3 regions of the Shewanella sp. S1-58-MNA-CIBAN-0166 genome follow, and region 2 is predicted to be linked to each of the others. Evidence: predicted binding sites of a transcription regulator. Region 2 holds the regulator's gene; each other region holds the start of a gene.
The links. The regulator NrdR, encoded in region 2, represses ribonucleotide reductase genes. The targets are predictions, from matches to a motif close to AAACACNANATNTNGTGTTT.
Positions count from the first base shown of each region.

Region 1: nrdA (class 1a ribonucleoside-diphosphate reductase subunit alpha) is a predicted target of NrdR. The motif match lies at 1,861-1,880, and genes of this name have one in related genera.
Region 3: nrdD (anaerobic ribonucleoside-triphosphate reductase) is a predicted target of NrdR. The motif match lies at 1,350-1,369, and genes of this name have one in related genera.

Region 1 covers NZ_JBEOPN010000027.1:8,872-12,074, forward strand. Annotated here, with positions in the region: gene nrdA (class 1a ribonucleoside-diphosphate reductase subunit alpha) at 1-1,655, opposite strand, end outside; gene AAEY99_RS15750 (HAD family hydrolase) at 2,249-2,911, opposite strand; gene ubiG (bifunctional 2-polyprenyl-6-hydroxyphenol methylase/3-demethylubiquinol 3-O-methyltransferase UbiG) at 3,035-3,203, opposite strand, start outside.
Region 2 covers NZ_JBEOPN010000004.1:36,570-39,772, reverse strand. Annotated here, with positions in the region: gene glyA (serine hydroxymethyltransferase) at 4-1,257, shown strand; gene nrdR (transcriptional regulator NrdR) at 1,372-1,821, shown strand; gene ribD (bifunctional diaminohydroxyphosphoribosylaminopyrimidine deaminase/5-amino-6-(5-phosphoribosylamino)uracil reductase RibD) at 1,886-3,031, shown strand; gene AAEY99_RS04025 (riboflavin synthase) at 3,095-3,203, shown strand, end outside.
Region 3 covers NZ_JBEOPN010000014.1:51,349-54,551, forward strand. Annotated here, with positions in the region: gene rssA (patatin-like phospholipase RssA) at 1-700, shown strand, start outside; gene nrdD (anaerobic ribonucleoside-triphosphate reductase) at 1,385-3,203, shown strand, end outside.

The sequences.
Region 1 (3,203 bases), on a different contig from region 2:
AGTAAATAAAACTGAATCGCTTCAAAGGTTTTGTGAGTTAAGTTATTAGCTGAACCGTCTGAATACTTTTTACCGTTTTTAGCTAAATAGTTAGCAAAGTTAATCACCCCAATACCTAAGGTACGACGGTTCATTGAACTCGTTTGCGCGGCTTTAATTGGGTAGTCTTGGTAATCAAGTAAGTTATCTAGCGCACGAACAGCTAAATCAGCTAATGGTTCAAGCTCTGATAAATCTTTAATTGCGCCTAAGTTAAGTGCTGACAAGGTACACAACGCGATTTCACCGTCTGGATCATCGATGTTTTTAAGTGGCTTAGTCGGTAAAGCAATTTCTAAACATAAGTTAGATTGCTTAATTGGCGCAACTTTAGAGTCAAACGGGCTGTGAGTATTACAGTGATCGACGTTTTGAATATAGATACGGCCAGTCGAAGCACGTTCTTGCATCATCAATGAAAACAGTTCAACCGCTTTAATTTGTTTTTTGCGGACATTGCTGTCTTGTTCATACTGAAGGTATAAACGTTCAAACTCAACTTGGTCTTCAAAGAATGCATCGTAAAGACCAGGCACGTCTGATGGGCTGAATAGACTGATATATTCGCCTTTAATCAAACGTTGGTACATTAATTTGTTTAACTGTACACCGTAGTCAAGATGACGTACACGGTTGTCGTCAACACCACGGTTGTTTTTTAGTACTAATAGCGATTCAACTTCTAGATGCCATAAAGGATAGAACAGCGTTGCTGCACCTCCACGTACGCCGCCTTGAGAACAAGACTTCACCGCTGTTTGGAAATACTTATAAAATGGTAAACAACCGGTGTGGAATGCTTCGCCGCCACGAATAGGGCTACCAAGGGCACGAATACGACCCGCATTAATACCAATACCAGCACGTTGGCTAACGTATTTAACGATAGACGATGCAGTCGCATTGATTGAATCTAAGCTGTCATCACACTCAATCAATACACATGAGCTGAACTGACGTGTAGGGGTACGCACACCGGCCATGATTGGTGTCGGTAAAGAAATCTTAAACAGAGACGTCGCGTCATAGAAGTCTTTAATGTACTTCAAACGAATTTCTTTTGGGTAACGGGCAAACAAACATGCTGCGACTAATATGTATAAAAACTGGGCGCTTTCGTACACTTCATGGGTGACACGGTTTTGAACCAGGTATTTACCTTCAAGTTGTTTTACCGCGGCATAAGAGAAGTTCAAATCGCGCCAATGATCGATATAGGTGTCGAGTGTGTCTAATTCTTCACGGCTGTAGTCAGCCATGATATGCATGTCATATTTACCCAGTTCAACTAATTTGGTGACATGGTCATATAACGTTGGTGGTTCAAATTGACCAAACGCTTTTTTACGTAAGTGGAACACCGCTAAGCGGGCAGCCACAAATTGGTAGTCAGGTGACTCTGGAGAGATCAAGTCAGCCGCAGCTTTAATGATCGTTTCATGAATGGCTTCTGTTGGAATGCCATCAAAAAACTGCAGATGAGATCGAAGTTCTACTTCAGATACTGAGACGTTTTTTAATCCCTTGGCTGCCCAAGTGATTACGCGATGAATTTTATCTAAATCGATAGATTCACGTTCGCCACTGCGTTTAGTGACTGTCATATTGCTATTCATTGAAGAGAGGCCTTGGTTCTATATCTAATCATGTGATCTGTTGTTGGATGCAGTGCTGCTTGATTCGATCCGAACCAGTTACAAAACAATTCCATGTTAAAACAATCAACCTGATGTACTCACAACGTGGTAGTTAAACACCAGTACGTTCAGTTAGCCACTACATCCTTTGGAACGTCGTGGAGTAGTGTTTTGATTGTCAGCCACACACAAGATATGGTGTTATTTAAAATCTAAGATACAAGATAGTGAGGTTTGAGGTTTATTGCAAGCCACAATTTCATTAACTTCTTGTGGATAACTTGAGGATAAACGGCAGGGTTAGTGACAACTAACCCTAGAGCCCAAATTCATAAAGAGTTTTTGATAAATGATATTTTTTAATCCATCAAATGATAAAAATTTGATCGCTAAAATAAACAGCGATCAAAAAAAATGGACCGTTTATTGGTTGATCTTTTGTTGGTTTTGATCGGGTAGAAATTGATGACTGTTAACTGTACATTTAAGCTTAATAAGACCCGTTAAACTTCACTCATGCTTTGTTCATTTACCCAAAAATTAACCCGCTAAACCGATGCCGAACACTGTCATTAATCAGTGAAAAACTGTTTAAGTGAGGCTCCGTGTTGAAATTGTTTGCCTGCTGGCCATGTGTCAGGTTTATCTGTCGCAGATAAATAACCCCATAACGCAACGCCGCCTAACATACTGGCATTGTGGGCGGCGACTAAGTCACGTTCAGCGTCACCTAGATATAAGATACTTTGAGGAGCAATGGCAATTTGTTGTGCTGCTAACAGCATTGGTGCGGTATGAGGTTTAGAGTGACGAGTGCTATCACCACTGATCATGGTTTTCAATTTATGAGTTAAACCAAGCTTTTCCACTAATGGCCTGGCAAATCGAGCCGGCTTATTGGTCACTACGCCATAAGGAATCGATTGGGCATCAAATAAGGATAATAGTTCGGGTAAGCCAGCGAATAAACGGCTGTTGTCACCATTGATACGGGCATAATGCTGAAGTAGTGCTTGCTGGATGGTAATTTGTACTTGTTCATCGGCATCTGGAATGGCCGTTTTAACTAAATATAAGCTGCCATGTGATGCCGCATGGCGCATCAAGTCAAGCGGTTGGACGTTAAAACCGGCTTCATCCAAGCTGAGATTCAATGCCTGTACTAAATCTGGTGCGGTATCGGCTAAGGTACCGTCTAAATCGAACAGCACTCCTTTTATATCTTGTTTATGCAAGGGCTAGCTCCTAACGAGAGAAAATAACAATAGACAGTGCAAGCCCTTTATAGCGTTATTGGCACAACATAACGCTATTGTGGTGCATTCACATTGAAATGTTGAAAAGAATCACCTGGATGATTAATCAATTTTTTGAGTGGCTATCATATAATTTACATCGACACTTTTAGTGTACTTAAACACACCCGACAATGGATTGTAGGTAATTCCCAGCGCATCTTTACACAATAAGTCGGTGTTATCGACCAATGCCATCAGTTCCGATGGGCGAATAAACTTGCTGTGATCG
Region 2 (3,203 bases):
ACCATGTTGAAGAAAGCGATGAATATTGCGGATTATGATCCAGAATTATTTAAAGCCATTGAAGATGAAACTTGTCGTCAAGAAGAACACATTGAATTGATTGCATCTGAAAACTATACCAGTCCACGTGTGATGGAAGCGCAAGGTTCTCAGTTAACTAACAAGTATGCTGAAGGTTATCCAGGCAAGCGTTATTATGGTGGGTGCGAATACGTTGATGTTGTTGAAACATTGGCTATTGAACGCGCAAAAGAATTATTTGGTGCAACTTATGCCAACGTACAGCCTCATTCAGGCTCACAAGCAAACAGCGCAGTGTTTATGGCGTTGTTACAACCGGGTGATACTGTTTTAGGGATGAACCTTGCTCATGGTGGTCATTTGACCCATGGTTCACCAGTGAATTTTTCAGGCAAGCTTTACAACATCATTCCTTACGGTATCGATGAAGCTGGCAAAATTGATTATGACGAAATGGAGCGTTTAGCCATTGAGCACAAGCCTAAGATGATGATCGGCGGTTTTTCGGCATTTTCAGGCATAGTCGATTGGGCTAAAATGCGTGAGATTGCTGATAAAGTTGGTGCTTATTTGCTTGTTGATATGGCTCACGTTGCAGGCTTAGTGGCTGCAGATGTTTATCCAACCCCTGTCCCACATGCACATGTGGTTACCTCAACAACTCATAAAACATTAGCGGGTCCACGTGGCGGGATTATTATTTCTGCTGCCGATGATGAAGTGTTGTATAAAAAGTTGAACTCAGCGGTATTCCCTGGTGGCCAAGGTGGCCCTTTAATGCATGTAATCGCAGGTAAAGCGGTTGCATTTAAAGAGGCATTAGAGCCAGAGTTTAAAGTATATCAACAGCAAGTGGTTAAAAACGCTAAAGCTATGGTTGAAGTATTTTTAGCTCGCGGTTACAAAATTGTTTCTGGCGGTACAGAAAACCATTTAATGTTGGTTGATTTAATTGGTCGTGATTTAACCGGTAAAGAAGCAGATGCTGCATTGGGCAATGCCAACATTACCGTCAACAAAAACTCAGTACCTGATGATCCACGTTCACCGTTTGTCACCTCTGGTGTTCGTATTGGAACGCCAGCAATTACTCGTCGTGGTTTTAAAGAAGCAGAAGCGAAAGAATTGACCGGTTGGATTTGTGACATTCTTGATGATGCATCTAACGCCGAAGTGGCTGAACGAGTCAAAGGTCAAGTGTTGGCATTATGTGCCCGATTCCCTGTATACGGTTAATCGTCACTTGATGCCTGTTGAAAAGGTTTAGGTTAACCTTGCTCAACAAATAGGATAAACTTTAATGGCCGCTAATTGTTAGCGGCCATTTTGTTTTTTTCTGCAGGAGGTTCAATGCATTGCCCTTTTTGTAGCGCGACCGATACCAAAGTTATAGATTCTCGATTAGTGGCTGATGGTCACCAAGTACGTCGCCGCCGGGAATGTACCGAATGTCATGAACGTTTCACCACGTTTGAAGGCGCAGAATTAGTCATGCCTAGAGTCATCAAACGTGACGGCACTCGACAACCATTCGATGAAGAAAAATTGCGTGGCGGCATGCTACGTGCGGTCGAAAAACGCCCGGTCTCAATTGATGAAATTGAACAAGCATTGACTAAAATCAAATCAACACTGCGCGCGACAGGTGAGCGTGAGGTGAATTCTGAAATGATTGGTAATCTGATGATGGAACAGTTGATGAGCCTTGATAAAGTGGCATATATCCGCTTTGCATCGGTTTATCGCGCATTTGAAGATGTATCCCAATTTGGTGAAGCCATTGCTAAATTGCAAAAGTAATGCTGCTTAATAATATCTGTTTTAATGGTTTTAATGGCATTTAAGCAATAAGAGATTATCTCCCATGTCTAACTGGTCCACCTTTGACACCCAAATGATGAGCCGTGCCATCGCGCTTGCCGAGAAAGGCCGTTATACCACTCGGCCAAATCCTTGTGTTGGTTGTGTCATTGTTTATCAGAATAAGATTATTGGTGAGGGTTATCATCAACGTGCTGGCCAAGGGCATGCCGAAGTTAATGCGCTGAAAATGGTGCATGATAATGGCTTGTCTGCTGAAGGTGCCACGGCGTATGTCACTCTTGAACCTTGCAGTCATTATGGCCGCACACCACCTTGTGCTTTAGGCTTAATTAATGCCAAAGTTGCCAGAGTTGTGGTATCGGTGACCGATGCAAATCCACAAGTGTCTGGTCGCGGTATAACCCTGTTACGTGAGGCTGGTATTAACGTTGATGTTGGATTGCTCAGCGAACAAGCCTATGACCTTAATCTGGGTTTTATGAAGCGGATGAAAACAGGACTTCCTTGGATAACGGTAAAGATAGCAGCCAGTTTAGATGGTAAAACGGCTCTGTCTAATGGCGTGTCGAAGTGGATTACTGGCAGTGCAGCAAGAGCTGATGTGCAAAAATACCGCGCTAGCCATTGTGCATTAATCACTGGTGTTGAAACCATTCTTGTCGATGACCCAAGCCTTAATGTGCGCTATGAGGCGTTAGGTGAGTTAACCACTCGCCATACAAAAGATGAAATCTTCCAACCTCTAAGGGTTGTGCTCGACAGTCGCGCAAGATTAACGCCAATACAGCAATTATTTTCAATTCAAAGTCCTATTTTACTAGTTTCTGGCTGTAATTATCCCGAAAGCACTAAAGCTGCATTTCCAGATCACGTATTATTTCTTCAGTTAACGTGTGACTCGTCAGGCAGAATCCCATTGTTAGCTTTGCTAACATATTTAGGTCAGCATACTAATTCTGTTTTAGTTGAAGCCGGTGCTACCTTAGCCGGAGCATTTGTCGCCCAAGGGCTCGTTGATGATATTGTGCTTTACCAGGCGCCTAAACTATTAGGTAGCCACGGACGTAATATGTTGCAGTTACCTAATTACAGTACAATGGAGCAAACGCCGGCACTGCAATTAATTGATGAACGCAACGTTGGACAAGATAAGCGTTATATCCTCAGATATAATCAACCCTATTAATGTGCGTGTTGTTCAGTCCAAAACCTGAGCAACAGCAAAGTTTAACTGCAAAAAGTGAGTATTATGTTTACAGGAATAATCGAAGCCCTTGGCACATTACGTAAAATTGATCGCAAAGGTAACGATATCCGCTTAACAGTTGCCAGCGGTAAGCTGGATTTAACCGACGTAA
Region 3 (3,203 bases), on a different contig from region 2:
ACTTATCAGTGGTGAAAAAGTATTTGATGTATTGGCTAATCGTATTGGCGACCTTAACATTGAACAGCTGAATCGTCCCTTTGCTGCAGTCGCGACAGATTTATATTCTGGGCAAGAGATTTGGTTTAAAGAAGGTGACTTACGCCATGCGGTTAGGGCTTCATGTTCAATGCCGGGCTTTTTACCCCCAGTACAGCAAGGGCATCGCTGGGTTGTGGACGGTGCGGTAGTGAATCCTGTGCCGGTATCATTAGCTCGCTCTATGGGCGTTGATGTGGTTATTGCGGTGGATTTAAATGGCCATCGTCGTGGCCAAATGCACTTAATCCCAGAGCAAGTAAAAAGCCGCAAAGCCACTAAGTCTGAACCTATTGATGAAAAGCGCGAGCTTGAATCTGGCTTTATGGACCTATGGGGTAAAGGCAAAGATTATATGAATGGCTTAACCGATAAATTCTCTTTAGGAAGTTCAAAATCCCATCCGGGTATGCTGGCGGTGATGTCACAATCGATGGATATTCTAGAACAACGCCATAAACGTTCACGCCTAATGGGCGAGCCACCTGATATTTGCATCGTACCTGATGTGGGTGATATTGGCACCATGGAGTTTCATCGCGCTAAAGAAGCGATTAAAGCAGGTGAGCAGGCTGTAAGTGATATTAAACATTTAATCGAAGCGACCTTAAAGAAATGTTGAAGCAGTATCGGATATAGTGGTGTGTTTATGATAAATACACCCGTTAACCGCCGCTAAGTGAATGTTTGCTATTTTATCGGTATTTGTCATTAAATCCGCGTTTGTTATTCAACTAGGGCATTGTCTAACCTGCGCAGTCTGATGTAGTTGATAAGATTATTCACTCTCTCATGGTTATCTCATAGTTAACTCATGGTTATTTAGTCATTATCTAGTAGTTATCTAGTAGTTATCTAGTAGTGACTTGCCCGCAATGATCTATCCGCAATGGTCTACCCGCAATTATCTAACGATAACTACCGAGTCATTAGATACAGTGGGTACGTTATTTATGTTGTTGATCTAGCCATTTAAGGTTCGATCAATGACTTAATACCGTCATTCAGCACCATTTTAAGTTGTCAAATACAACCCTTATGGCGTTTGCACATCAGATTATCGATTCAGCAAAGCATCCCAAATCGCTAAATTATGTCGATTTTATCCCCTTGTATTAGCCTGTCAAAATTAGTTGCTATTCCTACAATATCTATCGTTGATAGCAAGTGTTTTTTCAATATTAAGTACTGCCGACAATTATGATCTGGATCAAGGTATTACTCCGCGTAAATGTGTCTAATACACTCTATCTTGTGTTGTGCGTGTATTAAAGCGCTATATATAGTGCTTGTAAAGGATGGTTGTATGCTTGTAGTAGTGAAAAGGGATGGATGCCGAACTGCGTTTGATGGATGTCGAATCAAAGAGGCTGTTGTGGCAGCAATGGAGTCTGCAGGTATAGCCGACCATCAATATGCACAGCAGTTAGCGCAGACGGTAGAGCAGCAAATGGCTGTGAAGACCGAAGTTGATATTCACGAACTACAAGATGCAGTTGAAAATTTATTAATGTCGGGCCCGTTTAAGTCGGTGGCGCGTCATTACATTGAGTACCGTCACGATAGAGATAAACACCGTGAAACCCAGAGTAAATTAAATTGTGCTATTCGCGGTTTAGTTGAGCAATCGGATAGTGCGATTTTAAACGAAAATGCCAATAAAGATGCCAAAGTCATCCCGACCCAGCGAGACTTATTAGCGGGCATTGTGGCCAAGCATTATGCCAAAACCCATTTACTGCCAAAAGATGTGGTAGCCGCCCATGAAAAAGGCGAAATTCACTATCACGACTTAGATTATGCGCCTTTTTTCCCGATGTTTAACTGCATGCTAATTGATTTAGCCGGCATGTTAACGCATGGTTTTAAAATGGGTAATGCTGAAATAGAACCGCCTAAGTCTATCTCAACTGCCACTGCTGTTACGGCGCAAATTATTGCCCAGGTCGCGAGCCATATTTATGGTGGTACCACGATTAACCGTATCGACGAAGTGTTAGCTGAGTTTGTGCAAATCAGTTACCAAAAGCACCTTAGCGTCGCTAAAAAATGGCAAGTGGCTGACGTAGAAGGTTATGCCATGACGCAAACCGAAAAAGAGTGTCATGACGCATTCCAGTCACTTGAATATGAAGTGAATACCTTGCATACCGCTAATGGCCAAACGCCATTTGTCACATTTGGTTTTGGTTTAGGCGTGTCGTGGGAGTCGCGTTTAATTCAGCAATCGATGTTAACTGTACGTATGGCGGGTTTAGGTAAAAATCGTAAAACAGCAGTCTTTCCAAAATTGGTGTTTGCCATTAAAGATGGCGTGAATCATAAAGCGACTGATGTTAATTACGATATCAAAAAGATGGCCTTAACGTGTTCAAGTATGCGCATGTACCCAGATATTCTCAATTATGATCAAGTCGTGAAAGTCACCGGTTCGTTTAAAACCCCAATGGGATGTCGCTCATTTTTGGGCGCCTATGAAGAAAATGGTCAATTGGTCCATGAAGGCCGCAATAATCTAGGTGTTGTCAGTCTTAATTTACCGCGTATAGCGTTGGAAGCAGGTAAAGATGAACAGCGTTTTTATCAAATACTCGATGAGCGTTTGTTAATTGCCCGCAAAGCCTTAGAAACGCGTATTGCCCGTTTAGCCGGAGTCAAAGCACGAGTGGCACCAATCCTTTATATGGAAGGCGCCTGTGGTGTGCGCCTAAATGCGGATGATGATGTGAGCGAAATCTTTAAAAATGGCCGGGCATCAATTTCGTTAGGGTTTATTGGTCTTCACGAAACCATTAATGCTTTATATAGCAATGCTGAACATGTGTTTGATAACACACAATTACGTGATAAAGCTGTCGCCATTATTAGTCATTTAAAGCAAGCCACTGAGTCTTGGAAACAACAAACAGGTTATGGCTTTAGTTTATACAGTACCCCAAGTGAAAATTTATGCAGCCGTTTTTGTCAGCTTGATACTACCCAGTTTGGCGTAGTGGCAGGTGTGACCGACAAAGGCTATTACACCAATAGTTTTCACTTAGATGTCGAAAAGAAAGTAAATCCTTTTGATAAGATTGATTTTGAACAACCTTATCCAGCGATCGCTAATGGTGGGTTTATTTGTT